DNA from 4 places in the Nocardiopsis sp. MT53 genome. Region 3 is predicted to be linked to each of the others. Evidence: riboswitches for the same ligand, from Rfam matches in the RefSeq annotation. Region 3 holds a riboswitch; each other region holds the start of a gene.
The links. Region 3 has a riboswitch for cobalamin ahead of metE (5-methyltetrahydropteroyltriglutamate--homocysteine S-methyltransferase). Riboswitches for the same ligand answer to the same signal wherever they lie in the genome.
Positions count from the first base shown of each region.

Region 1: another riboswitch for cobalamin. It lies ahead of K1J57_RS23315 (VWA domain-containing protein); the one in region 3 lies ahead of metE (5-methyltetrahydropteroyltriglutamate--homocysteine S-methyltransferase).
Region 2: another riboswitch for cobalamin. It lies ahead of K1J57_RS23290 (nitrite reductase); the one in region 3 lies ahead of metE (5-methyltetrahydropteroyltriglutamate--homocysteine S-methyltransferase).
Region 4: another riboswitch for cobalamin. It lies ahead of K1J57_RS23365 (ABC transporter substrate-binding protein); the one in region 3 lies ahead of metE (5-methyltetrahydropteroyltriglutamate--homocysteine S-methyltransferase).

Region 1 covers NZ_CP080599.1:5,282,283-5,289,770, forward strand. Annotated here, with positions in the region: gene K1J57_RS23300 (precorrin-2 C(20)-methyltransferase) at 1-245, shown strand, start outside; gene cobM (precorrin-4 C(11)-methyltransferase) at 230-997, shown strand; gene cbiE (precorrin-6y C5,15-methyltransferase (decarboxylating) subunit CbiE) at 1,040-2,272, opposite strand; cobalamin riboswitch at 2,325-2,463, shown strand; gene K1J57_RS23315 (VWA domain-containing protein) at 2,489-4,585, shown strand; gene cobO (cob(I)yrinic acid a,c-diamide adenosyltransferase) at 4,585-5,199, shown strand; gene K1J57_RS33640 (cobyrinate a,c-diamide synthase) at 5,193-7,488, shown strand, end outside.
Region 2 covers NZ_CP080599.1:5,273,870-5,281,357, forward strand. Annotated here, with positions in the region: partial or broken gene K1J57_RS34200 (DUF6596 domain-containing protein) at 1-66, shown strand, start outside; gene K1J57_RS33635 (hypothetical protein) at 390-521, shown strand; gene K1J57_RS23265 (GNAT family N-acetyltransferase) at 541-966, opposite strand; gene K1J57_RS23270 (HAMP domain-containing sensor histidine kinase) at 1,014-2,387, opposite strand; gene K1J57_RS23275 (response regulator transcription factor) at 2,384-3,049, opposite strand; gene K1J57_RS23280 (PepSY domain-containing protein) at 3,215-3,952, shown strand; gene K1J57_RS23285 (hypothetical protein) at 4,091-5,173, shown strand; cobalamin riboswitch at 5,322-5,530, shown strand; gene K1J57_RS23290 (nitrite reductase) at 5,583-6,458, shown strand; gene K1J57_RS23295 (precorrin-8X methylmutase) at 6,455-7,120, shown strand; gene K1J57_RS23300 (precorrin-2 C(20)-methyltransferase) at 7,117-7,488, shown strand, end outside.
Region 3 covers NZ_CP080599.1:174,033-181,520, reverse strand. Annotated here, with positions in the region: gene K1J57_RS00795 (polysaccharide deacetylase family protein) at 1-1,452, opposite strand; gene K1J57_RS00790 (polysaccharide deacetylase family protein) at 1,726-3,270, opposite strand; cobalamin riboswitch at 3,525-3,704, shown strand; gene metE (5-methyltetrahydropteroyltriglutamate--homocysteine S-methyltransferase) at 3,862-6,129, shown strand; gene K1J57_RS00780 (DUF3558 domain-containing protein) at 6,244-7,227, opposite strand.
Region 4 covers NZ_CP080599.1:5,296,222-5,303,709, forward strand. Annotated here, with positions in the region: gene cobN (cobaltochelatase subunit CobN) at 1-513, opposite strand, end outside; gene K1J57_RS23355 (ABC transporter ATP-binding protein) at 510-1,454, opposite strand; gene K1J57_RS23360 (iron ABC transporter permease) at 1,472-2,488, opposite strand; gene K1J57_RS23365 (ABC transporter substrate-binding protein) at 2,485-3,510, opposite strand; cobalamin riboswitch at 3,579-3,791, opposite strand; gene K1J57_RS23370 (RNA ligase (ATP)) at 3,986-5,065, shown strand; gene K1J57_RS23375 (hypothetical protein) at 5,246-5,728, shown strand; gene K1J57_RS23380 (hypothetical protein) at 5,859-6,062, shown strand; gene K1J57_RS23385 (YafY family protein) at 6,147-7,109, opposite strand; gene K1J57_RS23390 (epoxide hydrolase family protein) at 7,192-7,488, shown strand, end outside.

The DNA.
Region 1 (7,488 bases), 2.1 Mb from region 3:
CCTCGCGCTCGCGCACCGAGCAGATCGCCACCGCGCGCCGCGTCCTGCTGGAGCACCGCGACCCCGACACGGTGGTCGTGGTGGGCCGGGACGTGGGCCGCGACGGGGAGTCGCTGGAGGTGACCACCCTGGCCGGGCTCGATCCCGCGGCGGTCGACATGCGCTGCCTGCTCATCGTCGGGGCGTCCGGGACCCGGGTCTCCCCGTCGGGCCGCGTCTGGACCCCCCGGTGGGTGAAGCCGTGACCGTGCACTTCGTGGGCGCCGGACCCGGGGCGGCGGACCTGCTCACCGTGCGCGCCACGCGCATGCTCGGCGCGGCCGACGTGGTGCTCTACCCCGGGACGTACCTGGACCCCGGGGTCCTCTCCCACTGCGCGCCCGGGGCGGAGCTGGTGGACACCCAGGGCCTGGACCTGGACCGCATCACCGAACGCCTGGTCGGGGCCCACCGGGCCGGCTCCGACGTCGTGCGGCTGACCTCGGGGGACCCGTCCCTGTACTCCGCGCTCGCCGAGCAGACCCGCCGGCTCGACGCGCACGGTGTGCCGTGGGACGTCACCCCGGGCGTGCCCGCCTACGCCGCCGCCGCGGCCCTGGCGGGACGGGAGCTGACCGTGCCCCTGGTCGCGCAGTCGGTGGTCCTCACCCGGACCCGGGCGCGGTCCACGGCCATGCCGGACACCGAGTCCCTGGCCGCGTTCGCCGCCACCCGGGCCACCCTGGTCCTGCATCTGGCGATCACCCGGGTGCGGGCGCTCATGGGGGAGCTCGCCCCCGAGTACGGGGCGGACTGCCCGGTGGTCGTCGTCCACCGGGCGAGCCAGCCGGGCGAGGCGGTCCTGCGCGGGACGGTGGCCGACATCGCCGACCGGGTCGAGGAGGCCGGGTTCCGGCAGGCGGCGGTCATCCTGGTCGGACGGGCCCTGGACCCGCGGGGCGGCGGGGAGTCCTTCCTCTACGACCCCGCCCGGCCCCGGCCGGGGGACGGCGGGTAGGCCGCGCCCCCGGGGCGCCGGGGCCGCGGGGGCGGCGCACGGTCAGGCCCGCCAGGACCACTGGGTGACCGTGCGCGCGGGCGTCCACCCGGTGAACCCGCCGATCGGCGCGGCGGTCTCCACGGCGATCCGGGTCAGCTCGCCGCCGTGCTCCCGGTGGGCCTCTCCCAGCAGCCGCTCGGTCTCCAGCGTCACCCCGTGCACCACCAGGCGGCCGCCCGGCCGCAGCGCCTCCAGGCACGCCCCGAGCACACCGGGCCGGGTCGCGCCGCCGCCGACGAACACCGCGTCGGGCGCGGGCAGCCCCGCCAGCGCCTCCGGGGCGCGCCCGTGGACCACCCGCAGCCCCGGCACGCCGAGCCGCCCCGCGTTGCGGCCGATCCGCGCGGCCCGGCCGGCGTCGGCCTCCACCGCCGTCGCCGCGCACTCCGGGTGCGCGCGCATCCACTCGATCCCCACCGACCCCGCGCCCGCGCCCACGTCCCACAGGTGCAGCCCCGGGGCGGGCGCCAGCCGGGCGAGGGCGCAGGCGCGCAGGTCGCGCTTGGTGAGCTGCCCGTCGTGCTCGTAGGCGTCGTCGGGCAGCCCGGCGGCCAGCCCGTACCCGGGCGGCCCATCGAGCTCCAGGGCGAGGACGTGCAGCGCCGGCACGGACCCGGGGTCCACCCCGGGCCACCCGTCCGCGGTGCCCTCCAGTCGCGACTCGGCGTCCGAGCCCAGGTCCCCGAGCACGGTCATGCGGGTGCCCCCGTACCCGGCGCCGCTCAGCAGGGCGGCCGCCAGGGCCGGGGTGCCCGCGTCCGAGGAGAGCACCAGCAGCCGCGCCCCGGGGGACAGCCACCGCAGCAGCAGCCGGGGGTCGCGCCCGACCAGGGTCACCACCGAGCACCGTTCCGCGGGCCAGCCCATCCGCGCCCGGGCCAGCGCGACCGAGGACAGGGCGGGCTCCACCCGCACCGCGTCCGCGCCCAGCAGGTCGATGAGCGTGGCCGCCACCCCCGACACGAGCGGGTCGCCGGAGGCCAGGGCCACCACGCCCCGGCCGGGGCAGGAGGCGAGCAGCCCGGGCAGCCCCTCCCGCAGGGGGGAGGGCCAGGGCTCCCGGCGCTGCCCCCGCCGGTCCGGCACCATCGCCAGGTGCCTGCGCCCGCCCAGCAGCGTGTCCGCCTCCAGCACCAGGCTCCGCAACCGTTCGGGCACCCCCGCCCAGCCGTCGGCGCCGACGCCGACGACGGTGACACGGGGGACGGGGGTGGGGCGGGTGTCGGTGCTCATGGGGTGGACGCTATCGTCGAACCCTGGTGCGAGGTGCCCCGGCCTCCCCACCTTCGGAAACGGTGGGAAGGGCGGTCGGGGAGAATCTGGGAAGCCGGTGAGATTCCGGCACAGGCCCGCTGCGGTGAACCGAGCCCCCGAGGAGGGGGACCCGGCAAGTCCGAAGACCGGCCCCGCACCCGTTCAGACCCATGGCGAAACGAGCGGGAGCCTCACATGCCATTGCGGCCATCGCACTACCCCTTTTCGGCGATCGTCGGCTGCGACACCGAACCGCTGGACGACCTGGGCCTGGCCCTGGTCCTGGCCAGCGTCTCCCCCGAGATCGGGGGCGTCCTGGTGCGCGGGGAGAAGGGCACCGCCAAGTCCACGGCGGTGCGCGCCCTCGCCCCCCTGCTGCCCCCGGTCGAGGTCCACCCGGGCGACCGCTTCTCCGTCGACCCCGCCGACCCCGCGCAGGAGTCCCCGGACGGCCCGTTCCCGCCCGGCACGGCCGTGGAGAGCCGCCCGGTGCGCCTGGTCGAGCTGCCCGTGGGCGCCACCGAGGACCGGGTGCTGGGCTCCCTGCACCTGGAGCAGGCGCTCACGCACGGCAGGGTCGCCTACGAGCCCGGGCTGCTGGCCCGTGCCCACCGGGGCCTCCTCTACGTGGACGAGGTCAACCTGCTCCACGACCACCTGGTCGACCTCCTCCTCGACGCCGCCGCGACCGGCCGGGTGACCGTGGAGCGCGACGGGTTCTCCGTGGAGCACCCCGCCCGGTTCCTGCTCATCGGCACGATGAACCCTGAGGAGGGCGAACTGCGCCCGCAGCTCCTGGACCGGTTCGGGCTCACTGTCGAGGTCCGCGCGCCCGCCGACCCCGCCGCCCGCGTCGAGGTGGTCCGCAGGCGCATGGCCTACGACTCCGACGCCGCTGCCTTCGCCGACCGCTACGGGGCCGCCGAGAAGGCGCTCGCCGAGCGCATCGCCGCGGCCCGGGACACCGTCCGGGGCGCCCGGCTCTCCGAGGCCGCGCTGCTGAAGATCGCGCAGGTGTGCGCGGCGTTCGAGGTCGACGGCCTGCGCGCCGACATCGTCACCGCGCGCACGGCCCTGGCGCACGCCGCCTGGGAGGGCCGGGCCTTCGTCACCCGGGCCGACATCCGCCGCGCCGCCCTGCTGGCGCTGCCGCACCGGCGGCGCCGCAACCCCTTCGATGCTCCGGGCCTGGACGAGGAGCTCCTCGACCGGGTCCTCGGCGACGGGGACCCGCCGCCCGACCCCCCGCGGCCGCCGGGGCCGGACGGGGCGGACGGCCCCGCCGAAGACGGCGGCCCCGGGGACGGGGACGCCGACGCCCCGCAGGCCCCGGACACCCCCGGGGACGGCCGGAGCCCCGACGCCGGACCTCCTGACGCGGGGCCCTCCGACATCGGGTCCTCCGGGGACGGCGACGGGACCGGCGGCGCCGAGTACGCCCCCGCTCCGCAGCCCCCCGCGCGCCCCGACGGCGCCGCCCCCTCCGTCACCGCGAAGGCCGCCGCCCCCTACCGCCCCCGCACGCTCACGGTGCGCGGCGCGGGAGCGGGCGCCGACGGCCGCCGCAGCCGCGCCGTCGGCACCCGGGGCCGCAGGATCGGGGCGCAGCCGCCGGGCCGGGGTCCGAGTGGTTCGCTCCACCTGGTGGAGACCGTCAAGGCCGCGGCCTCCCGCCCGCACGGCGGCGGCCGGATCGGCCTGCTGCCCCGCGACCTGCGCGTCGCGGTGCGCGAGGGCCAGGAGAGCAACCTGGTGCTGTTCTGCGTCGACGCGTCGGGCTCCATGGCGGCGCGCAAGCGCATGGGCGAGGTCAAGACCGCGATCCTGTCCCTGCTTCTGGACGCCTACCGGCGCCGCGACAAGGTCGGCCTCGTGACCTTCCGGGGGACGGGCGCCGAACTGGTGCTGCCGCCGACCCGGTCGGTGGACACCGCCGCCGCCCGCCTGGACGGGCTGCCCGCCGGGGGCCGCACCCCCCTCGCCGAGGGCCTGCTGGAGGCCGCCCGGGTCCTGCGGCGCGAGCGCCTGCGCGACCCGCGCCAGCGCCCGCTGCTCGTCCTGGTGACCGACGGCCGGGCCACCGCCGGCCCGGGCTCCGTCGGCCGTTCGCTGGCGGCCGCCGACCACGTCGCCGCGCTGGGCGTGACCACCGTCGTCGTGGACGGCGAGTCCGGTCCGCTGCGGCTGGGGCTGGCCGCCGGCCTCGCCCGCAGGCTGGGCGCCGACCACATCCCCGTGTCCGAGGTCAGCGCCGCCGCCCTGGGCGGCGCGGTGAGGGAGAGGGCCGCCTGATGCCGCAGGGAAAACCGCTCGTGGTCCCCGACGACGGGCTCACCACGCGCCAGCGCCGCAACCAGCCGGTGCTCGCGGTCCACACCGGCGACGGCAAGGGCAAGTCGACCGCGGCGTTCGGGCTCGCCCTGCGCGGCTGGAACCAGGGCTGGCGGATCGGGGTGTTCCAGTTCGTGAAGTCGGCGAAGTGGCGCATCGGCGAGCAGACCGTGCTCGAACGCCTGGGCCGGCTCCACGAGGAGACCGGCGAGGGCGGCCCCGTGGAGTGGCACAAGATGGGCTCGGGCTGGTCCTGGAGCCGCCGCCCCGGCAGCGCGGAGGACCACGCCGCGGACGCGGCCGAGGGCTGGGCGGAGATCAAGCGCAGGCTCGCCGACCAGCGCCACGACCTGCTCATCCTCGACGAGTTCACCTATCCCCTGAACTGGGGCTGGGTCGACGTCGACGACGTCGTGGCGACCCTGTGCGACCGCCCCGGGCGCCAGCACGTGGTGGTCACCGGCAGGCGCGCCGACCCCCGGCTGGTGGAGGCCGCCGACCTGGTCACCGAGATGGCCAAGGTCAAGCACCCCATGGACGCGGGCCGCAAGGGCCAGCGGGGCATCGAATGGTGACGGCTCTGCCCCGGGTCATGGTCGCCGCCCCCATGACGGGCCAGGGCAAGACCACGGTCGCGACCGGGCTCATGGCCGCGCTGCGCGCCGCCGGGCACACCGTGAGCAGCCACAAGGTCGGCCCCGACTACATCGACCCCGGCTACCACGCCCTGGCCACCGGCCGCCCCGGCCGCAACCTCGACCCCCACCTGGTGGGGGAGGACCGGGTGGCGCCGCTGCTCCTGCACGGGGCGCGCGGCGCGGACGCCGCCGTCGTCGAGGGGGTCATGGGACTGCACGACGGGCGGATCGGAACGGGCGGGTTCTCCTCGTCGGCGCACGTCGCGGCCCTCACCCGGACCCCCGTGGTGCTGGTCGTGGACGTGTTCCGCATGTCCCGCTCCGCGGGCGCCCTGCTGGCGGGTATGGCCGACTACGACCCGTCGGTCGAGGTCGTGGGCGTGATCCTCAACCGCGCCGGGTCGGCGCGCAACACCGCGGAGATCACCCGCTCCACCCGCCTGCCGGTGCTGGGCGCCGTCCCCCACGACGATCGGATCGCGCGCCCCTCCCGGCACCTGGGCCTGGTCCCGGCCGCCGAACGGGCGGAGTCGGAGCGGGTGGTGGACCGCCTGGGCGAGCACATCGCCGCCCACGTCGACCTGGACGCGGTGCTGGAGCTGGCCCGCTCCGCCCCAGCCCTGGACGCCCGGCCCTGGGACCCGGCCGACGCGGTCGGTGCCCGTACGGGTGGGCGCCGGCCGGTGGTGGCGGTGGCGCAGGGGCGCGCCTTCACCTTCCGTTACCCGGAGACGGAGGAGCTGCTGCGCGCGGCCGGGTGCGACGTGCGGGCGTTCGACCCGCTCACCGACACCGGGCTGCCCGCCGGGACCCGCGGGATCTACCTCGGCGGCGGCTTCCCCGAGGTGTACGCGGGCTCCCTGGCCGCCAACCGCTCCCTGGCCGCCGAACTCGGCGAAGCGGTGCGGGACGGGGTCCCCACCGTCGCCGAGTGCGCGGGGCTGCTCTACCTCGCCCGGTCCCTGGACGGGCGGCCCATGGTCGGGGCGGTGCGGGCCGACGCCCGGATGACCGACCGCCTGACACTGCGCTACCCGGAGGCGGTCTCCCCCGGGGACACGCTGCTGGCCCGGGCGGGGGAGAGGGTGACCGGCCACGAGTTCCACCGCACCCGCGTCACCCCGGAGACCGGGGCGGACGGCCCCGCCTGGGAGATCGAGGGCGCCGCGGAGGGGTTCGCCTCGCCCACCCTGCACGCGTCCTACCTGCACGTCCACTGGGCCGGGCACCCCCGGCTCGCCGCCCGCTTCGCCGAGGCCGCCGCCTCCGGCGCGCCCGCTGGCCCCGCTCCCGCCGCCCCGGGCCCGCCCGCCGGAACGGCCGCGGGCACGGGTGCCACGGGTGCCGCCCCTGGCCTTCCCCGCGACGCGCATACCGGTGCCACCTCCGAGGTGGCCGTCGGCACGGACGGCGGCGCGCACACCGGTGCCGTCTCCGTGGCGGCCGCGGGCACGGGTGCCACGGGTGCCGCCACCGGCCCTTCCGGCGGCGCGCTCCCCGCGGACCCGCTGCGCCACCACGGCGACGCCGAGACCGGCGACGGGCTGCTGGACCTGGCCGTCAACGTGTACGCGGGGCCGCGCCCCGCCTGGCTCGACCGGGCCCTGCACGCGAGCCTGGACGACGCCGCCGCCTACCCCGACCCCCGCTCCGCCCGCGCCGCGATCGCCCACCACCACGGCCGCGGACCCGACGCCGTCCTGCCCACCGCCGGCGCCGCGGAGGCGTTCACGCTCCTGGCCCGGCTGCGGCCCTGGCGCCGGCCGGTGGTCGTGCACCCCCAGTTCACCGAGCCGCACGCCGCGCTGGAACAGGCCGGACACCGCGTCACCCCGGTGCTGTGCACCGCCGGGGACGGCTTCGCGCTCCGCCCCGAGGCCGTCCCCGAGGACGCCGACCTCGTGGTGGTGGGCAACCCCACCAACCCCACCGGGGTCCTGCACCCGGCCCGGGTGCTGCGCGCCCTGCGCCGCCCCGGGCGCCTGCTGGCCGTGGACGAGGCGTTCATGGACGCCGTCCCCGGCGAGCCGGAGTCGCTGGCGGGGGAGGAGCTGGAGGGGGTGGTGGTCCTGCGCAGCCTCACCAAGCACTGGTCGATCCCCGGCATCCGCGCCGGGTACGTCGTCGGCGACCCGACGGTGGTCCGGGAGCTGGCCCGCGGGCAGACGCCCTGGTCGGTGTCCGCGCCCGCCGTCGCGGCCATGGTCGCCTGCACGGCGGACCCGC
Region 2 (7,488 bases), 2.1 Mb from region 3:
GCGGCGGCCCGCGCCCCCGCCCGGCTGGACGGACGGGGCCGCCCGGTCCCCCCGGCCGAACAGGACACCGGCCGCTGGGACCGCGCGCTCATCGAACGCGGCCGCGCCCACCTGCGCGCCGCCCACGCCCTGGGCGCCGTCGGCCGCTTCCAGCTGGAGGCCGCCGCCCAGGCGGTGCACTGCGCCCGCGCCGACACCGGCACGGTCGCCTGGGAGCACCTGCGCGAGCTGTACCGGCACCTGCACCGGCTGGCCCCCACCCTGGGGTCGGCGACCGCGCTGGCCGCCGTCACCGCCGAGACCGACGGACCCGCTGCGGGCCTGGCCCTGCTGGAGGAGGAGACGGCGCCCTGGGGGCGCGGGCCGCGCGCTTCGCCCCCGCCTGGGCGGTGCGCGCCCACCTGCTGCGGGCCCTGGGCCGCACCGGCCCGGCCCGCGCCGCCTACGACAGGGCGGTCTCGCTCACCACGGAGCCCGGTGCCCGCTCCCGCCTGGAGGAGGAGCGAGCCCGGTCGGGCTGACCCGCGCGGAGGGCGCCCGTCAGCCGAACCGCACGAACGCCCGCAGCGGCGGGCTGTGGTCGTGCGCCTCCGTGAACCCGAGGGCCTCGTAGAACGCCCGCTGCCGGTCCTCGTCGTCGGTGAGCAGCACCCGCTGCCGGACGCCGGGGTACCCGGCGAACAGCTCCTCCAGCAGCCGCCGCCCCAGACCGCCGCGCTGCTCTCCGGGGGCCACCAGCACGTCCTGGAGGTACACGACGGTCGCCCCGTCGGAGACCGACCGGGCCAGCCCCACCAGCCTGCCGTCCCTGCGGGCCGCCACCACCCGGTGGGACCCGGCCAGGGCCCGCACCAGCCCCTCCGGATCGCGGGTGTAGGCGTCCCAGCCCACCGACCCGTACAGCTCCAGCACCTCGTCGCGCACCAGCTCCGGCGCCGCGCAGGCGCGCACCTCCACCACGGCCACGGACCGCCCTCCCGTCCTCGTCTCAGAAAGGGGGAGTCTGGCACGGATCAGGCGGTGGCGCGCGGCAGGGTGATGGTCACGGACGTGCCCGACGGGCCGCTGTCCAGGTCCACCCGGCCGCCCTGGGCCGCCACCAGCGAGCGCACCACGGCCAGGCCCAGCCCGGCGATCCGCCCGCCCCCGCCCGCGCGCGTGGTCACGAACGGCTCGAACACCCGCGGCAGCACGTCCGGGGCGATGCCCGGGCCGTCGTCGGCCACCACCAGCGCCACCCCGTCGCCGGTGCCGTGCGCGGACACCTCCACCCGGGTCCCCTCCGGGGTGTGGTCCACCGCGTTCCCGATCAGGTTGGCCAGGCACTGCTCCAACCGGGCCTGGTCGCCCAGCAGCACCTCCGGCGGCGGCTCGGCCACGGTGACCGCCTCCCGCGCGGGCAGCGCCCCCGCGCGCGAGCGCACCTCGTCGAACAGGTCGGGCAGGAACACCGGCTCCCGGGCGGCGTCGATCTCGTCGCCGCCGCGCGCCACCGCCATCAGGTCCTCCAGCACCCGGCGCAGCCGTACCAGCTCGGCGCGCACGATCTGCGCCTCCGGGCCGCCCAGCAGCTCCAGGTGCCCCTCGGCGACCGCCAGCGGGGTGCGCACCTCGTGCGAGATCACCGACAGGTAGCGCCGCCGGTCGGCCTCGGCCCCCTCGATCCGGTCCAGCATGCGGTTGATCTCCCCGGCCAGCTCGCCGATCTCGTCCCGGGTGCCGGGAACGGGCACCCGCGCCGCCAGGTCGGCGGGGGAGACCTCCTTGGCCGCCGCCGACACCTCCCGCACCGGCCGCAGCGTGCGCCGCACCACCGCCCACAGCAGCAGCCCGCCCCCGGCCAGGCCCACCGCGCCCGCCGCGCCGACGCTCGCCAGCACCGCGCCGGCCGCGTCCCGCGACGGCTCCAGCGGCGCCGCCACCGTCACCACCGCCACCTGCGCGCCGTCCCCGTCCACCACGGCGGTGTCCATCACCCGCAGCGGCCCGACGCCGCTGTCCACCGTGCGCAGGGAGCCCGGTTCCACCGGCGGCGCCCCGGGGCCGCTCAGCAGCGTCGCCACCGGCCCCGGCCCCCCGGTGCTCTGCAGCCGGACCCCGCCCGCGGACACCAGCGTCACGTGCCGGGCCCCGCTCGGCCGCGTCGCCAGCGCCTGCCGCGCCGCCCGCTGCGCCTCCGGACCCGACACCACCCCGTCGATCCCGGCGGCCTCGGGCAGCCGGTTCCCCAGCGCCTCGCCCACCAGCGCCGCCTCCTCCTGGAGCAGCCGGTCCACGTCGGCCCGGCCCGACACCCGCACCAGCTCGTAGGTGAGCAGGGCCACCCCGCCGATCACCAGCGCCATCACCAGCAGGGCCCGGAGCACCACCCGGGCGGTGAGGTTCACCGGTCACCGCCGTCCAGCCGGTAGCCGACCCCGCGCACCGTCACGATCCGCTCCGCGCCGAGCTTGCGGCGCAGCTGGCTGACGTATACCTCCACCACGTTCGACGCCCCGTCGAAGTCGTAGCCCCACACCCGGTCCAGCAGCTGGGGCTGGGAGAACACCTGCCCCGGGTGGCGCACCAGCACCTCCAGCAGGCCGAACTCGCGCGCCGACAGGGTGACGGTGGCCCCGTCCACCGACGCGGTGCGCGCCCCCAGGTCCAGCACGATCCCCCCGGCGGCCAGCACGTCCGCGCGCTCCTGTCCGCCGGTGCGCAGCCGGGCCCGGACCCGGGCCAGCAGCTCGCTCACGCTGAAGGGCTTGACCATGTAGTCGTCGGCCCCGGCGTCCAGGTTCGCGACCCGGTCGCTCACGGCGTCCTTGGCGGTCAACACGATCACCGGGACCGAGGGGCGGCGGCTCCGCAGCCGACGCAGCACCTCCTCGCCCGGGATGCCCGGCAGGCCCAGGTCCAGCACCACCAGCTCGACGTCGGGGGACAGGGCCATCGTCAGCCCGTCGATGCCGTCGGAGGCGACCAGCACCCGGTGCCCGGCGCTCTCCAGCCCGCGCCGCACGAAGGAGACGATGCCCTCCTCGTCCTCCACCACCAGAATCGCCACGCCCCCGCGCCCCTTTCCCCCGCCTGTCGTGGCCCAGCCTCCCAGGGGGCACTGAGCCGTTCCTGAGCGCAACATGAAGAAGGTCTTCAGGTTGCACTCATGTCCCCATCATCCCGCCGTCCCATGCTGGAGTCAGTGAACGGGACCTCCACGGGTAAGGACACCATGATGCAGAAGCGGACCACGATCCTCCTCGCCACCTCCGCGGCCGGGCTGCTGGCCGTCGGCGCTGTCGGCGGCTACCTGCTGCTCGACGACCCCGAGCAGCAGATCCAGCCGATCAGCCTGACCGGTTTCTCCTCCGGCGGCGCCCCGGCGGCCGCCCCCGCCGACGGCAACGGCGGCACCTCGGCCACCCGGTCCGTCGAGGGCCTGGAACAGCTCACCGGCGAGCTGCGCGCCGACGACGACCAGGACCGGGACGAGGACCACGACGACTGGAGCGTGGCCGGGGTGGACGTCGACTTCGGTCCCGAGGAATGGCTGCTGACCGACCCGGTCGTGGAGGACTACGACGGCGACGGCACCGCCGCCCCGCTGCTGGAGGAGCTGCGCGGGCTGGAGGGCACCGAGGTCACCCTGGGCGTCCGCTACGAGGAGGACGACGACGGCGAGCGCGAGGACGCCGACGTCTACACCGTCAACGGGCTCAACCTGCGCGACCCCGACGGCGGCCCGGCCCCCTGGGACAACTCCGGCACCGAGGGCGAGGCCGACCGCGACGCCGTGTCCGCCGCCGCCGAGGCGGCCGTGGGCGAGGGCGCCCGCGCCGTGGACGCGGACCGCGACGACGAGGACGGCCACCAGGTCTGGGACGTCGAGGTGCACGGCGCCGACGGCCGCGAGTACGACGTCATCGTCGACCTGTCCGGCGAGGTCGTCGACGTCCGCGAGGACGACTGATCCGCTCCCGCCGTCCCGTCCGCCGACGGGACGGCGGGAACGGCACCGCCGGGACGGCCGGGGGTGGGCCCGGGGACACCTTGGGGGTAGGGCCCGCCGTAGTGACCGGCCGGTGCGCCGTCGGCCAGGCTCGATACCATGACCGAGAACGCCCGTCCGCTCGGCACGCTTCTCCGCCTGCCGCCCGTCCTGGGACTGCTCCTGCTCGCCCCGGTCTGCGCCGAGTACCTCTACGGCTACGACGACTCGACCGGCGACCCGCGGGAGCTCCTGGGTGGGCTGTTCCTCTTCGCGCCCCTGTACGGCGGGGCCGCCGTGCTCATCCGCGAGGTCGTCCGCAGGACCGGGCGCGGGTGGCCGGCCGTCCTGCTGCTGGGCGCCGCCTTCGGCGTGGTCCAGGCGGGGCTCGTGGACCTGTCGCTGTTCAACCCCTCCTACCGCGACATCCCGTACTGGGAGGACATGTTCTCCTCCTCCCTGCTGCCGGCCCCGGGTGTGAACCCCAACCTGGCGCTCGCCTTCACGGCGGGGCACGCGGTCTGGAGCGTCACCGTGCCGATCGCGGTCGTGGAGTCGCTCGCCCCCCGGACGGCCGCCCGGCCGTGGCTGGGGTGGTTCGGGCTGGCCGTGGTCGCGGCCGGGTTCGCGGCCGCCGCCGTGCTCGTGCTGCGGTGGTCCGTGGAGACCGAGGGGTTCGTGCCCTCCGCCGGGCAGGCCGTCGGCGCGGCCGCGGCGGCGCTCGCCCTGGGCGCCGCGGCCTTCCTGTGGCGCGGGCCCGCCCGGCCCGACCCGCGGCCCGCGCCCCCGCCGTGGGCGGTCGGCGGCACCGTCCTGGCGGCGCTGGGCCTGCCCGGGGCGGTCGCGCACCTGCTGCGGGTGGTGGGCCTGGGGGAGGGGCCGTGGCGGATCGCGGACTCGTCCTGGTTCCTCATCGGCTGGCCGGGGTTCGCGGTCAACCTGGCCGTCCTGGGCGGCCTCGCCGTGCTGCTGGCCCGCTGGTCGGCCCGGGCGGGCTGGGGGCCCCGCCACGTGCTCGCCGCAGCGGGCGGCGCCCTGCTCGCCAACGTGTTCACGGCCTTCCTCGCCCGCCCCATCGGCGACGTGGCGGCGGCCGCCAAGTACACCCACAACACGGTCGCCCTCCTCGGCTCGCTCGCGGTGCTCGCCCTGGGCTCTCGCCGCCTCCGGACGGCCCGGCCGCCCACGCCCGGGGCGGGGTGACCACGGCCGCGCCCCGAACCGGTCGGCCGCCGAGCCGTTCCCCGGCCCGGCCCCGGGCGGCCCGGCCGGGCGAGGTGCGGGCCGCCGCCGGCAGCCGGGCCCGCGGCGGCGGGAAGGCGAGACCGCTGGTCGGAGCCGGAAGCGGACGTTGTACGCTCTTCGGGCCAGTCGTACTCCACTTCGTGGGGCAGGGAACCCGGTGCGAATCCGGGACTGACGCGCAGCGGTGAGGGTGACGGGCGGGCATGTGCCGGGACCTCCATGTCCCGGACGGCCACTGGGGCGCACCGCCCCGGGAAGGCGCTCCGCTCCGGAAGACCCCGAGTCCGAAGACCTGCTGGCACCGGCGGTGACGGGCCGCCGGGTCACCCGCGGGCCCCGCGTACGGGCCCCGAACCGAAGGACGTGCATGTTCCCCGCGGACGCCCCCGCGCCCCGCTCCCGGCGCGACCGCTGCCCCGGCGCGCTCCGGCCCTGGGAGGCCCCGGACGGCCTGCTGGTCCGGCTCCGACTCGTCGGCGGCCGCCTGCCGGCCCGGTCCCTGGCCGCTCTGGCCGCCGTCGCCGAGGAGTTCGGCTCCGGCCGGGTCCACGTGACGGGGCGGGCCAACCTCCAGGTGCGCGCCCTGCCCGGCCGGGACGGGCGCCTCGACCCCGCGGTCCTCGGCGCGCTGGAGGAGACGGGGCTGCTGCCCTCGCCCTCCCACGAACTGGTCCGCAACGTGATGGCCTCGCCGCTCACCGGGCTGTCGGGGGGACGCGCCGACCTGCGCCCCGTCGCCGCCGCCCTGGACGCGGCCCTGTGCTCGGCCCCGCACCGCGCCGCCCTGCCCGGCCGCTTCCTGTTCGTGCTCGACGACGGGCGCGGCGACCTCGTGGAACGCCCCTGCGACCTGGGCCTCACCGCGCTCGACGGGGCCACCGCCCAACTGCGCGTCGGCGACCGCCACGGGTCGGCGGTGCGGCTGGACGGGGCCGCCGACGCCCTCGTGCGCTTGGCCGACCTGTTCCTGGAGCGGCGCGGCGACGGCCCCTCCGCGCCCTGGCACGTGGCCGAGCTCCCCTCCGCGCTGTGCGCGCCGCATCCCCCCGACCCGCGCCTGCCCGCGCCCGCCCCGCCACCGCCGTACGGGCCGCTGCCCGGCGGCGCGCACCACGTCCCCGTCCCGGAGGAGGGCCTGGACCGGGTCGCCGCGGACGCCCTGGCCGCCGCCGCCCTCGCCGCGGGCGGCGACCTCGTGGTCACGCCCTGGCGCGGCGTCGTCGTCCCCGGGGCACGGCGGTGACCGCCCCCCGCCGGCCGAACCGGCACTACGAGTACATCGACGACGGGCCCGCGATCTACACGGACTCCTTCGCCACCATCCGCGCCGAGGCGTCCCTGGGCCACCTGCCCGCCGACGCCGAGCGCCTCGCGGTGCGGATGATCCACGGCACCGGGCAGGTCGACCTCGCCGCCGACCTGGTGGTCCACCCCGGCCTGGTCGGCGCCGCCCGGGCGGCCCTGCGGTCCGGCGCGCCGATCCTGTGCGACGCGACCATGGTCGCCACCGGCGTCACCCGCGGCCGCCTGCCCGCCGACAACGACGTCCTGTGCCTGCTGGGCGACGAGCGGGTCCCCGGCCTGGCCCGGCGCTGGGGCACCACCCGCTCCGCCGCCGCGGTCTCCCTGTGGGAGCCCCGGCTGGAGGGCGCCGTGGTCGCCTTCGGCAACGCCCCCACGGCGCTCTTCCACCTGCTGGAGATGCTCGTCGACGGCGCCCCGCGCCCCGCGGCGATCGTCGGCTGCCCGGTCGGCTTCGTCGGCGCCGCCGAGTCCAAGCAGGCGCTGGAGGAGTTCGCCGGCCGCCACGGCATCGACGTCCCCTACGTGCTCGCCCGCGGCCGCCGCGGCGGCTCCGCGATGGCCGCCTCGGCCCTCAACGCCCTCGCGAAGGAGGAGGAATGACCGGCAGGACCGGCAGGTTCCACGGCGTGGGCGTCGGCCCCGGCGACCCGGAGCTGATGACCCTCAAGGCCGCCCGGCTCATCTCGGCCGCCGACGTCGTCGCCTACCACTGCGGCCCGGGCAAGGACTCCAACGCCCGCCGCATCGCCGCCGGCCTGATCCCGGCGGGGGCGGTCCAGGAACGGCTCGTCTACCCGGTGACCACCGGCGCGGCCGACCACCCCGGCGGCTACGAGGGTGCCCTGGCCGACTTCTACGAGGAGTCCGCCGCGCGCCTGGCCGCCCACCTCGACGCGGGGCGCGACGTCGTCCTGCTCTCCGAGGGCGACCCGCTGTTCTACGGGTCCTACATGTACATGCACGACCGC
Region 3 (7,488 bases):
TCACCAGCTGCCGTCCCAGTCCGGGGGGTAGGTGCCGCCGGCCTCGGGGGCGAAGGCCTGTGACGCGGTCACGAAGACATAGCCCTTCTCGCGCAGCCGCTCGATGATCTCCGGCAGGGCCGCGACCGTCGTGGGCTGCGGGTCGTGCAGCAGGACCACCCCGTCGGGCTCCACCAGGTCCACCACCCGGTCCGCGACCGTGTCCCGGTCGGACCCGGTCCAGTCCTCGCTGTCGACCGTCCACATCACCTCGGCGAGCTCCTGCCGGGCCAGCTCCGCCTTGACGCCGTCGTCGGTGGCCCCGAACGGCGGGCGGAACAGCTCCACGGTGTACCCGGTCTGGCGGCGGATCCCCGCGCCGACCATCGCCACCTGCGCGGGCAGCTCCTCCGGCGTGAACTCCTCCGTCATGCTCTCGTGCAGGTCGTTGTGGTTGCCCAGCTCGTGCCCCTCGGCGTAGATCCGCCGCGCCAGCCACGGCCGGGTCAGCAGCGGGTCGCCGTTGAGGAAGAACGACGCCGTCACCTCCTGCTCGGCGAGGATGTCCAGCACGTGCGCGGTCGCCTCCACCGGGCCGTCGTCGAAGGTCAGCGCCACGCACTCGACCCCGGGGTCGGTGCAGTCCACGTCGGGGCCGCGCTCGGTCACCACGCCCGGGGGCACCGGGGCGGACTCCAGGGCGGTGTCGGGCTCGGACACCGACAGCACCGGCTCCTCGGTGAGCGACGCGCTCCGGGCCCGCTCGCCCAGGTCCGACAGCAGCGGTCCGGCCCGCTCGGCGTCGATGACCGCGGCGATCCGCCCCGGGGACGCGTCCGGCGGGTGCCCCTCGACCACGGGCGACAGGTGCCCGTCGTCGAACTCCACGACCAGGTCGCCGGCGGCGTTGAACCCGATCGAGTCGTAGGTGCGCATGACCGGCAGCAGCCCCCGCGGGTCCACGTCGGGGTGGTCCGCGAGCTCCTCGCCCACCAGGTCGTTCAGCTCCGCCAGCGCGGCGTCGTCGGCCAGCAGCTCGGTGGCGTACCCGGTGTGCCCGGTCGACTCGTCGTACCAGTACGTCGCGTACGTCTGGCGCCTCCCGTGCAGGTCCTCCTCGGTGCCGACCAGGCGCACGCCCAGGACGCCCTCGCCGGCGGCCACGACCTCCCAGGCGATCTCCAGGCCCACGGGCTCCCGGCTGGCCCCGCGGAAGTCCATGACCTCCCGGTCGATGTGCCCGTGCAGGGCGGTGGAGAACGCCTCGGCGCCCGGGAACTCCGGGTGGGCGACGGAGATCTCCACGTCCTCGGGGATGTAGGGGTGGTCGGGGAAGTCGTCCCCCTCGCCGCTCCACTCGGTGACCACGTCCCCGGGGCCGTCGACCAGTACGGTGACGGCCTCGCCGTCGGCCTCCTCCGGGGCGGCGGCCGGCGGGTTCTGGCAGGAGGCCAGGGGGAGCACCAGGGCCACGGCGGCCCCCACCGCCCACGGGTGCCGGCGTGCGGCTCCCACCCCGCGGGGGAGGGGCTGCTGCGGACGCGTACGGCTCGACGAGAACACCGGACTCCCTCATCCAGAACATGTGCACCGGGGCTGTTGGGTGCAACATAGGGGAATCCGGCGGCCCGGCCGTGACGCTGACCACATGTGGTCAGCCCCTGCGCTCTCGGTGACCGCCGCCGCCGCGCGCGGTGCCCCGGGCGGACCCCTGCGGGGGTCCGCCCGGGGCCCGGAAGGCGCGGCCTACTCCCCGGAGTCCTCCCCGGCGCCGTCCGAGGGCGCGTCCGAGGGCGGCTCGTCGGGCACGCCGTCCACGTACCGCTCGCCGGGCTCGGCGTCGCCCAGCAGCTGCGACACGGTCACCATCGTGTACCCCTGCGCGTCCAGCTCGCGGATGATTTTGTGCGAGGCCGCGATGGTGGTGGGGTGGATGTCGTGCATGAGGATGATCGCCCCGTCCGAGGCGCCCGCGATCGCCCGGTCCGCGACCACGGAGGGGTCCCGGTCCTTCCAGTCGTTGGTGTCGATGCTCCACAGGACCTGGGCCAGGCCCATGTCCCGGGTCACCGAGGCGACGCCGTCGTTGGTCGACCCGTACGGCGGGCGCATGAGGTCCATCGTGTACCCGGTCTCCCGGTACACCAGGGCCTGCACGCTGTTCAGGTTGTCGTGGACGCCGTCGGCCCCCAGCCCCGCCAGGTCGGGGTGGTTCAGGGTGTGGTTGGCCATCTCGTGCCCCTCGGCGTAGGTGCGCCGCACCGTGTGCGGGTGCTCCATCACCGGCAGGCCGGTGACGAAGAAGGTCGCCTTGGCGTCGTACTCGGCGAGCGTGTCCAGCAGTTCGGGGGTGCCCCCGCCGGGGCCGTCGTCGTAGGTCAGGGCCACGCACTTGACCTCGGGGTCGGCGCAGTCGACGGACTCGTCCACGGGGGAGATGACGCCCGGGACCGGCTCGTCCGCGACGCCGGGGCCCTCCCCGGGCGCGGCGGAGACGGCGAACTCCTCGACCCCGGTGGTGGCGGCGCGCAGCACCCGGCGCCCGAAGTCCGACAGCAGCGGCTCGGACTCGGCGCGCTCGACGACCGCGGTCAGGGGTCCGGCGTCGGCCGGGGCGACCTGCCCGGTGTCGAACTCCACGACCAGGTCGCCGTCGGGGTTGAACCCGACCGAGTCGTACAGCGACGCCACCGGCAGCACCGTCCCCGTCTCGGCGGCGTCGCCGAGGCGGTCGCGCACCAGGGTGTTGAGGGCGGCCAGCTCGTCCTGTCCGGCCAGCAGCGACTGCGAGCCGCGGGTGACGCCGTCGCCGGTGTCGTACCAGTAGGTGGAGTGGAACTCCCGGGTGCCCTCGGAGTCGGTCTCCTCGCCCGTCATGCGCACGCCGACCAGGCCGTCGGAGGCGGCGGTGATGTTCCACCCCGCCGTGTAGGACTCCGCGCCCGGGTTGGCGGCGTCGAACGCCTCCACGTCGGCGCCCAGCCTCCCGCGCAGGAACTCCGTGAGCGGCTCGGCGTTGGGCAGCACCGGGAAGGACACCTCGGTGGCGACCCCGTCGTACTCCAGCTCCTCCGTCTCCACCCCGGTCAGGGCGGCCTCGTCGACCACGGTCAGCGCGTCGGGCTCGCCGGTGGCGGGGATGCGCTGCTCGATGGCGTCGGCCAGGCCGTGCGCCACGCCCCCGGCCGGGCCCGCCCCCAACGACTCCGGTGGTCGCACCGACAACAGCACCATGCCGGCCAGGACCACGAGGGAGACGCCCACCGTGATGACCGGGTGGTCGGGGGTCATGGCGGTTCGGGGCAGCTTGTTCACCAGGGGTTCTCCGCGTCCATTTCGCAGACGAACGTGCACGGGGCCGGCGGGGGCGCCACCGTGCGACGTCTTCATCGGGTGTGACGCCGCCCACGGGCGGAGGGTTCGGACTCCGGGGCGGCGAGGGGCACAGGGGGCATGCCGGGGGGCAGGGGCGAGGGGATGTCTCCCTATACTCGCAGGCGTGGAAGGTTCGTGCGCCATCCTTCCGCCCGGGGCGATCCCGGGCCGGTGGCGCGCGTCGCAAGAGGGAACCCGGTGCGAATCCGGGACTGCCCCGCAGCGGTGTACGGGAACGACCCCCGCCATGGAGCACTGGTGGACCGACCGGAGAGGTCGGGGACCGGGAAGCGGCGGGCATTAGGGGACCGGTGGCCCACCGGTCGCGCCCGTGAGTCCGAAGACCTGCCTCCACCCGGCGGCGCACCCGTGCCGCCGGTGGTCCCGTGCCCCGAGGGAGGGCCGAGGTCGGCACCCGTGGGCGCCCGTCGAGCGGCGCCCCACCGGCGTGCCCCCTCGCCGACCCCGGGCACGGTGCCCGGCTTTCGACGAGGGAGAAGAAGCTTCATGAACACCCCCGGACCCGCCGTGCGGTCCACGGTGCACGGCTACCCGCGCATCGGCCCCGACCGCGAGCTCAAGCGCGCCGAGGAGTCCTACTGGAAGGGCGCCTCCACCGCCGCCGACCTGGAGGAGGCCGCCGCCGGCCTGCGCCTGGACACCTACGCCCGGCTGCGCGCCGCCGGGATCGACGACATCCCCTCCAACACGTTCTCCTACTACGACCAGGTGCTGGACACCGCCGTCCTGTTCGGCCTGGTCCCGGAGCGGTTCGAGGACCCGTGCGCGGCCGCCGACGCCGACGGGCGGCTGCGCCGCTACTTCGCGCTGGCCCGCGGGGTCCAGGGCGCCCCGCCCCTGGAGATGACCAAGTGGTTCGACACCAACTACCACTACCTGGTCCCGGAGCTCTCCCCGGCCGTGCGGCCGCGCGTCGCCGGCGACAAGCCCGTCGCCGAGTTCCGCGAGGCCCTGGAGGCCGGGTACCCCACCCGCCCGGTGCTGGTCGGCCCGCTGACCTTCCTGCTGCTGTCCAAGGCCGCCGACGACGCCCCGCGGGGCTGGTCGCCCATCGCGCTGCTCGACGACCTGCTGGACGCCTACGGCCGCGTGCTGGCGGACCTGCGCGCCGCCGGCGCCGAGCAGGTGCAGCTGGACGAGCCGGTGCTGGCCACCGACGAGGGCCGCGCCGCCCTGGGCCACCTGGAGCGCGCCTACGGCGTCCTGGGCGGGCTCGCCGACCGCCCGGAGATCCTGGTCTCCACCTACTTCGGCTCCATCGGCGCCGACGCCCTGCGCGTCCTCAAGGAGTCCCCGGTCGAGGCCGTGGGCCTGGACCTCGTCACCGACGCCGAGGGCATCGCCGACCTGACCGCGGTCTCCGGGCTGGGCTCCACCCGCCTGGTCGCGGGCGTGGTCGACGGCCGCAACGTCTGGCGCACCGACGTCCCGGCCGCCGTCGCCACCCTGGGCACCCTGCTGGGCCTGGCCGACGGGATCTCCGTGAGCACCTCCTGCTCGCTGCTGCACGTGCCCATCGACCTGGACGCCGAGACCTCGCTGCCCCCGGAGTTGCGCGCGGCGCTGGCCTTCGCGGAGCAGAAGACCCGTGAGGTCGCGCTGCTGGGCAGGGTGCTGTCCGAGGGCACCGGGGACGGCTACGCCGCCGCCCCGGCCCCGGCCGGCGCGTCGTTCGTGGACGCGCGCGTGCGCGCCCGCCTGGAGGCCCTGGGCGCGGACGCCCACGAGCGGCCGCGGGAGCGCGGCGCCCCCGGCGTCCCGGCACTGACCACGACCACCATCGGGTCGTTCCCGCAGACCGGCGGGCTGCGCCGGGCCCGCGCCGCGCACCGCCGCGGCGAGCTGGGCGAGGAGGAGTACAAGGCGATCCTGCGCGCCGAGATCGACCGGGTCATCGCGCTCCAGGAGGACATCGGCCTGGACGTGCTCGTCCACGGCGAGCCCGAGCGCAACGACATGGTCCAGTACTTCGCCGAGCAGCTCCGGGGCTACGCCACCACCGAGAACGGCTGGGTGCAGTCCTACGGCTCCCGGTGCGTGCGCCCGCCGATCCTCTTCGGCGACGTCTCGCGCCCGGAGCCGATGACGGTGGAGTGGACCACCTACGCCCAGTCGCGCACCGCGAAGCCGGTCAAGGGCATGCTCACCGGACCGGTGACCATGCTCGCCTGGTCGTTCGTGCGCACCGACCAGCCGCTGGGCGACACCGCCCGCCAGGTGGCACTGGCCCTGCGCGACGAGGTCGCCGACCTGGAGCGGGCGGGGATCCGCCACATCCAGGTCGACGAGGCCGCGCTGCGCGAGCTGCTGCCGCTGCGGGCGGAGAAGCGGCGGGAGTACCTGGACTGGGCCGTGGGCTCCTTCCGGCTGGCCACCTCCGGCGTCTCGCCGTCGACGACCGTCCACACGCACATGTGCTACTCCGAGTTCGGCCTGATCGTCGACGGCATCGAGGAGCTGGACGCCGACGTGACCAGCGTCGAGGCGGCCCGCTCTCGCATGGAGCTGGTGGAGGACCTGGGCCGCCGCGGCTACCGGCGGGGCATAGGCCCGGGCGTGTACGACATCCACTCCCCGCGGGTGCCGTCGGTGGAGGAGATCGAGGCGTCCCTGCGCCTGGCGGTGGAGCACATCGACGCCGGGAAGCTGTGGGTCAACCCGGACTGCGGTCTGAAGACCCGCGGCTACGAGGAGGTCGAACAGGCCCTGCGCAACATGGTCGAGGCCGCCCGCCGGGTCCGCTCGACCCTGTAGGACCCTGTAGGCGCCGCACCGGGGGGACCGGTCCCGGAACGAAAGGGGGAGGGGCCGCGGCGGTCGCCGCGGCCCCTCCCTTCATGCTCTTCCGTGCGCCCGGTGGCCTCCGGGTCAGGCGGACTCGAGCAGGGCGAGGGCGTCCTCGCCGGCCATGGTCATGGTCGCCTCGATGTCGTCGGGGAGCGTGAACTTCTCGACGTCGTCGTCGGAGGCGCTGAACGAGGGGCTCATCGTGTACGTGACCTCGATGGTGATGTTGCCCGAACGGATCAGCACGGCGGCGCGGGGGACGAACTGGCCGAGGAAGTCGTACTTCGTGGTGATGAAGACGGCCTCGTCGCCCAGGGGGAGCTCCTTGTCCTGGTCCAGGTGCTCGGAGTCGTACAGGGAGTACGAGCCCTCGCCGCGGATGTTGGAGACGGCGTCCTGGTAGTCGGTCTTGGCGCCCTCGATGGAGTCCGACCCGGCGTAGGGGGTCTGGTACGTCACGTCGTAGGTCCCGAACATGGTGTCCGGGTTGCCCTCCGGCGGGGTGCCGCTGATGTCGGAGCAGGTGGAGCGGTTGTCGCTGGTGCTCTTGGAGCCGTCCTGGCCCATGAGCAGGCCCTCGGCCACGCGGTCGGTCAGGGCCTCGCAGGGCTCGATGGGCAGCGAGTACGGGGGCTCGCCCGCCGGGCCGCCGCCGCCCGCGGGCTCCTCGACCGGCTCCTCGCCGGCCGGGTCGGTGACGGGGTCGCTGGCCTCGGTGCTCCCCTCCGGCGGGGAGGCGACGGTGCCGCCCTCGTCACCGCGGTTGGTGGCGAGCATGACGATGAGCGCGACCACGAGGACCACGATCACCGCGCCGCCGCCGATGACCACCCACAGGGCGGCCTTGCCGCCGCTCTTGGGCTGCTGCGGCGGCGGGTAGCCCCCGGGGGGACCGTAGGCCGGCTGGCCGCCCGTGTACGCGCCCTGCTGGGCGTAGCCCGGCTGACCGCCCGTGTGGGGGTCGCCGTAGGGGCCGCCCGGCGGGCCGTAGGGAGGCTGCCCTCCCGGGCCGTCACCGCCGTAGGGGTTCTGCGGTGGCTGGTTGTAAGGTCCGTTTTCGCTCATGGCTCCCCTCGCCCGGATGATGTGTTGACGTGTTGTCTGGGACGCGTGTCGGCGCCTGTGGGTTCGTGTGACTTTCCGAAGTCGGGTCGAAAGGGACGCCGGTGACGTTCACACGGGCAGGGCGCGCCTTCCGTGGCCACCGAACCGCGGGCGAGGACGGGGGAGCGGGGGAGGAGCGGGCCCTGTGTGTCTCCAGGTGGCCCCGGTGTGGTGCTCCGGGGCGGCCGACGTGCATGCCGCCGGCCGGGGACGTGAGCATCC
Region 4 (7,488 bases), 2.1 Mb from region 3:
GAACGCCGTGTTGCCGCCCGCCTCGTGGGCCCGGTAGTACAGGATGCCGATCCGGGGCAGGTCGGGGCTGGCGGGGAGGTCGCGCTCGGCGAAGCCCCACACCGGGATCTCCAGGGGAGGCTCGAACCCCTCGCCGGTCAGCAGGACGGTGTCCGACAGGAAGGCGTGCAGCCGGGCCAGGTTGGCGGGCCCGCCCTGGGCGAGGTAGCGGTGCGCGTCGGTGGCCACCCCGATCGGCACGGTGGAGTGCTCCATCAGCTCCGCGCTGGGCTGCTGCTCGCCGCCGAGCACGACCAGCGGGACGCCCCGCTCCCGGACGGCGGCCAGCCCCGGCCACAGGTCGTGCGGCGAGCCCAGCAGCCGCACCACGACCAGGCCGGCGCCCTCCACGGCCGCGGCGAGCTCGTCGTCGGAGGCGCGGGACGGGTTCGCCCACGTGTAGGCGGCGCCGCTCCCCCGCGCGGAGAGCAGGTCGGTGTCAGAGGTGGACAGCAGTGCGATCCGTACCGTCATGGCCGGATACCTCCCCAGGGGGTCGTGGGCTGTGGTTCGTCGGGACCGTCGGTGTTCGCGGAAGGAGGGCGTTCGGGCGGGGCGGCGTCCCGGGGGCCGCCCGGGGGCAGGGGGCCGTCCGGAGACCGGGGAGGGGCCGGGGTCCGGCGCAGGAACCGGACCACCGGGTGGCCGGGCCCCTCGTCGACCTCGGCGCGCACCCCGTACACCTCCCCGATGAGGGCGGGGGTGAGCACCTCGCCGGGCGTCCCCCCGGCGACCGCCCGGCCGCCGCGCAGCACGAGCAGCCGGTCGCAGTACATCGCGGCCAGGTTCAGGTCGTGCATGGCGATCACGGTGGTCACCGGAAGGCCGACGACCAGCTCCATCAGGTCCAGCTGGTACTGGATGTCGAGGTGGTTGGTCGGCTCGTCCAGCAGCAGCTCCCCGGGCTCCTGGGCCAGGGCGCGGGCGATCTGGGCGCGCTGGCGCTCGCCGCCCGACAGCGTCTGCCAGGACCGGTCGGCCAGGCCGGCGAGCCCGGTGGCCTCCAGCGCGGCCGCCACCGCCGCGGCGTCGGCGGCCGACGCGGGCGTCCAGGCGCGCCGGTGGGGGATGCGCCCCAGCGCCACCACGTCGCGGACCGTCAGCTCGGTCCGCGCCTCCGCGTGCTGCTCCACGACCGCCACCCGCCGCGCCGCCGCCCTGCGGGGCGTCCGGGCGAGCGGGCGGCCGTCCAGGACGACGACCCCGGAGGAGGGCGCCAGGACACCGGACAGCAGCCGCAGCAGGGTGGACTTGCCCGAGCCGTTCGGCCCCAGCAGCCCGACCGTCTCGCCGGGGCGCGGGGCCAGGCTGACCCCGTCCACGACCAGGCGCCCTCCCGCCGGGCGGCTCACCCGCTCGGCCCGCAGCCCGCGCTCCCGTTCCGGGGGCGCGGCCTTTGGGGGCGCTCCCGCCAGGGTGGTCCCGCGATCGGTCACAGCGCCCTCCTCGTCCGGTACAGCACGGCGACGAACGCCGGCACGCCGATGAGCGAGGTCACCACGCCCACCGGGATCTCCTGCGGGTCCAGCAGCGTGCGCGCCGCCGTGTCCACCCACACCAGGAAGACGGCGCCGGTCAGCGCGGCCACCGGCAGCAGCCGGGCGTGGCCGGCCCCGGTGAGCAGCCGGGTGACGTGCGGGAGGACCAGCCCCACGAACCCGATCGCCCCGGCGGCGCTGACCAGCGCGGCCGTGAGCAGCGCGGTGACGGTCAGCAGTACCAGGCGGGCCCGGGCCACCCGCACGCCCAGATGCGCGGCGGCCTCCTCCCCGAAGGCGAAGGCGTCCAGGGTGCCGGTGTTGGCCAGGCAGACCGCCAGCACGGCGGCCAGCACCAGCGAGCACAGGGCCACGTCGGACCACCCCGCGCCGGAGAGCGAGCCCAGCAGCCAGAACAGCACCCCGCGCGTGGTCTCGGCGTCCGCCGAGGTCAGCACCACGAACGAGGTCAGGGCCGAGAAGAGCTGCATCGCCGCGACCCCGGACAGGACGACGCGGTCCATGCCGCCGCCGAGGGTGTGGGACAGCAGCACCACCGTCCCGAAGGACAGCACCGCCCCGGCGAAGGCCCCCGCCGACAGCGACACCGCTCCGGCTCCCCAGCCCAGGACGATCACGAGCACGGCCCCGGTGGAGGCGCCGGAGGACACCCCCAGCACGAAGGGGTCCGCCAGGGGGTTACGCAGCAGCGACTGCATGACCGCCCCGCACAGCGCCAGCCCGGCCCCGCACACCGCGGCCAGCAGGGCGCGGGGCATGCGCAGGTTCCACACGATGCCGTCGCGCAGCACCGACAGGGGGCTCTGTCCGTGGCCGAGCCGGGCGAGCACGGAGCGCCCGACCTCGGCCACGGTGATGTCGGCCGGGCCGACGGTCACCGCCGCGGCGACCGACACGGCCACCGCCGACAGGCCCAGCGGGACGAGCAGCGCGAGGCGCGCGCCCCTCACTGCGCGAGCCCGAGTTCCCGCAGTCCGGCGGCGACCTGCTCCACACCCTCGACGGTGCGGATCGACGGGTTCATGGCCTGGCCGCTCAGCAGGATGTAGCGCTCCTCGCGCACCGCGGTGAGGTTCCGCGTGGCGGGGTGCCCCTCCAGGAAGTCGATCTTGGCGGCGGCGGTCTCGGCGGTCTGCGACTCGCGGGTCAGGTCGCCCAGCACGATGACGTCCGGGTCGCGGTCGGCGACGGTCTCCCAGTTGATCTGGGGCCACTCGTCGTGGGTGTCGTCGAAGGCGTTCTCTGCGCCGACCGCCCGGGTGATGGCGCCCGGGGCCCCGCAGCACCCGGCCAGGTAGGGGGACTCGGAGTTCGCGAACCAGTACATGAGGGACACCCCGGAGGCGTCCAGGTCCGCGGTGGCGGCCTCCACCCGGCCCTCCAGGCCGGCGACGAGCTCCTCGCCGCGCTCGGGGACCCCGAAGACCCGGGCCAGGTCGCCGATCTCCCCGTAGACGACGTCCAGGGTCAGCGGTTCGCTGCGCGACCCGTCGCCGCCGCTGTCGTTGTCCTTGCCCGCGGCGCAGTCCGAGGGGGAGACGTAGGTGCCCACGCCCAGCTCCTCGAACTGCTCCCGGGTGGCGACGCCGCCGGTGCCCAGGGTGGACTCGAAGGACGCCGTGACGAAGTCGGGCTCGGCCTCCAGGACGCGCTCGAACGAGGGGTTGTTCTCCGCCAGGCGCGGGACGCCCTCGTCGGCCTCCTCCAGGCCCTCCATGATTGGGTCGGTCCAGGTCGCGGTGCCGACCACGCGGTCCTGGAGCCCCAGGGAGTACAGGATCTCGGTGGTGCCCTGGTTGAGGGAGACCACCCGCTCGGGGGGAGCGCCGACGGGCACCTCGTGCCCGCAGTTGTCGAGGGACGCCCCGCCGGCCGGGGCGGAGCCGGCCGCGGCCCGCCCGTCCCCCGGGCCGGGGGAGCAGGCGGTGAGCAGTAGGACGGGGACGAGCAGCAGGGGGCCCGCGAGGGGCATACGGCGGTGCATGGGATGCCTTGCATGTCGGGGCTCGGACGCGGAGCCTGGCATGGGTCGCCCGCGCGGTGTCGGCGCGCGGGGCCAGCAGGTCTTCGGACTCGGGCTCACCCGGACGGAGTGCCTTCCCAGGCCGGTCCGCACCGCCGTTCCCGGCCCGCACGGTCCCGCCCCAGTGGCGTAGTACCCCGCCCGTCCCCCTCACCGCTGCGCGTCAGTTCCGGATTCGCACCGGATTCCCTGACCACCGGAGTGGTACGACTGGCCCGGGCAGGATACCAACGCCGCCCCGGGCGTACGCGGCCGGTCCCGGCGGGAAAAGGCGTTGTCGCCCGGACGGCGCCTCGGCCATAGTGGCGGGACCCCCGGGAGCCCGGCGCCGGGACGCCGGGGATCCGGCGCCGCCGCCCGCGCCCCCGGGCCCCTGCCCTGCCCCGGCACGACCCTGCGCCCCCTCACCAGGAAAGGAACCCCCATGTCCACCCTCCGGGTCACCGCGGAGAGGCTCACCGTCCACCCCCACCCCAACGCCGACGCGCTCGAACTGGCCCAGGTCGGCCTGTTCCGCGCGGTCGTGGCCAAGGGCGCCTACCGCACCGGTGACTGGGCCGTCTACATCCCCGAGAACGCCCTGCTGCCCGACGGCCTCATCGACGAGCTCGGCCTGACCGGCAAGCTCGCGGGCTCCCGGCGCAACCGGGTCAAGGCGATCCGGCTGCGCGGCGAGATCTCCCAGGGCGTCGTCTGCAGCCCGCGGGCGCTGGCCGACCGGGACCTGGCGGCGGCCCACGAGGAGGGCGCGGACTTCGCCGCGGAGCTCGGCGTCACCAAGTGGGTGCCCGAGATCCCGGTGCACATGAGCGGGGAGGTCGTCGCCGCCCCGGACCTGCTGCGCTGGATCGAGGTGGAGAACGCCAAGCGCTACCCGGACGTCTTCACCCCCGGCGAGCCGGTGGTGGCCACGGAGAAGATCCACGGCACCGCCTGCCTGTTCACGCTGGTCGCGGAGACGGGCGAGGAGTTCGTCTCCTCCAAGGGGCACGGGTCGCGCAACTTCGCGCTGGCCTTCGCCGAGGACAACCTGTACTGGCGCTCGGTGCGGACCCACGGGGTGCCCGAGGCGGCCCGCCGGATCGCCGAGAAGTTCGGCGCGGCCCGGGTGGGCGTGTTCGGCGAGGTGTTCGGCGCCGGCGTGCAGGACCTGGGCTACGGCGAGCACGGGCGCAGCGAGCGGCCGGGGTACGCGGTCTTCGACGTGCGCCTGGACGTCGACGGCACCGTGTCCTGGGTCGACGCCGCCGACCTGCCGGGCCTGCTCGCCGAGGTCGGCCTGCCCGCGGTGCCCGAGCTCTACAACGGCCCCTACGACGAGGCCGCGCTGTTCGAGGCGGCCCAGGGCGACGAGACCTGGAGCGGCCGCGCCGCCCACCTGCGCGAGGGCGTGGTGGTCCGGCCCTCCCGCGAGCGCTACTCGCCGGTCCTGGCGGGCCGCGCGATCGCCAAGTTCGTCTCCGACGCCTACCTCACGCGCAAGGGCGGCACCGAGTACGAGTGACCGCCGTGCCGCCGGGGCGCCCCGCCCCGGCGGCACGCGCCCGCCGCGGCCCGGGGCCTGTTCGCCGGGTGTTCTCCTGTGCCATGGGGGCGGCGGGGCGCCCGGCGGGGCTCCGGGGTTCGGAGGAGACGTCCGCGCCCCGCCGGTCCGAGGGCCCGTGATCCTTGAGGAGGTTCCCGCGTGTTCGACTTCGGGATCGGGGGCTACCGCCCCCGGTGGATCATCGGCGCCGCCGCGGTCGGCGCCTACGGCGACCGGCTGCGGGCGCTCGCCGGCCGGCGGCTGACCCGCACCTGGCTGGTCTGGGACGTCGAAGGCGACGAGTGGTTCGCCGACTGCCCCGTGCTCCTCGACTTCGAGGGCGAACAGGTGGAGATCAACCACGCCCGGTTGGACGACCTCTCCATCACCTGGAACACCGTCGACCCCGCGGCCCCGGTCCGGTGGCCGGGGTTCACGCTGTGCTGGCGCCCCGACGCCCACCCCGCTCCGAACGGGCTGCGCGGCCGGGAGCTGCGGGGGGTCGACCTCCTCGAACGCAAGGGGTGCGTCAACGTCCGCTTCCGGTTCGACGGGGGAGACCTGACCGTCCTGAACGCCCTCGACGAGAACGGATTGCGTTTCGACCCGGCCCCCGCGGACCGCCGTCGGGACAGCGGTTGAGACCCCGCGCGGCGGCCTACTGGAGTGACCGATGTGAACGCGGAGCGTTTCAATCCATGATCAAAGGGTTATTCCCCCTGGTGGGCGTTGTGCCCGAATGATCATCTGATCAGAGCAACGGGGGGATTTCATGCGTACCGCTCTCAAGTTGGCCCTCACGGGTCTGTTCGCCGCCGGCCTGCTCGGCGCGGGTGCGGGGGTGGCCAACGCCGCTCCGGCCACGGCCGCCGGCGGGCAGAAGTCCTACGACGAGTGCATCGACGAGCAGAACGCTCTCGGCCTCATCAACCTGGACCTCAACCTGCTCAGCCAGTGCATCACGTCCGACGACTGACCCGCGGTGTCCGTCCCGGTGCGCCGCACCGGGACGGGCCCGGACCGGGCGCGGCCGGCCCCCGCTCTCACTTCGGGGACACCCTCACCCCGAGGAGCCCGCGACCGCCCGGGCGTAGCGCTCGGACAGCGCGCGCAGCAGCGGCACCAGCTCGGCGGGGGACTCCACGGTGAAGTCCATGCCGAGCATGCCCGCGTACACGGCGACCGTGTCCAGGCTGTCGGCGCCGGTGACCAGCACCGAGGTCCCCCCGTCCACCGGTTCGACCACCCCCACCGCCGGGTTGATGCGCTCCAGCACCCGCTCCGCCGGCGCGTGGACCCGCAGCCGCGCGTGCACCTTCCACCCCTGCGAAGCGATCGTCCGCATCGCGAACGCCGTGTGGTCGCCGCCGGGAGGCGGCACCGGGTCGAAGCGCCGCCCGGTCGGCGTCCGCGGCTCCATCCGGTCGACCCGGTAGGTCGACCACACCCCGTCGCGCGGGTCGCGGGCGACCAGGTGCCAGCGGCGCTGCCAGGCCAGCAGCCGGTACGGCTCCACCAGCCGGGGGTCGCCCCCGTAGTCGAACCGCAGCCACTCGCCGTCGCGGACGGCGCGCGCCACCGCCCGCAGCACCCCCGGGTCGACCTCCGGGTCGGGCGCGTCGGTGGCGGTGTTCTCCGGGGCGTGCTCGATCGCCCCGTGCAGCGCGTCGACCGTCGGGCGCAGCCGCGACGGCAGCACCTGTTCGAGTTTGGCGAGCGCCCGGCCGCCCGACTCGGCGACCCCCGAGACGCCCGCCGCCGCACGGAGGCCGACGGCCACGGCGACCGCCTCCTCGTCGTCGAGCAGCAGCGGGGGCATCCGGCCACCCGGTCCGAGCCGGTACCCGCCCGCCGGGCCGCGGGACGCCTCCACCGGGTAGCCGAGACCGCGCAGCCGGTCGACGTCCTTGCGGACGGTGCGGCCGCTGACCCCCAGCCGCTCGGCGAGTTCGGGGCCGGACAGGTCGGGCCGCGACTGCAACAGGGACAACAGGGCCAGGAGCCTGGCCGCCGTGTCGGACATCCGGCACCCCCGGGGATTCTTTCGCAGGCCGTGTGCTCAATGAGGAACGGAACGTTCCTGATAGGACCGTAGCGTCGGAGACATGGAGAACACCAGCGCTTCCGCCGCCACCGACATCCGCCCCTTCACCGTCGCGGTCACCGACGCCGAACTCGCCGACCTGCACGAGCGGCTCGCCCGCACCCGGCTGCCCCAGCCCTCCCCGACCGACGACTGGGAGGCTGGAACCCCCAACGCCTACCTGCGCGAGGCCGTCGACGCCTGGCGGGACTTCGACTGGCGCGCCGCCGAGGCGCGCGTCAACGCCGTCCCGCACTTCACCACCGGTATCGACGGCCAGGACATCCACTTCGTCCACGTCCGCTCGCCGCACGCCGGC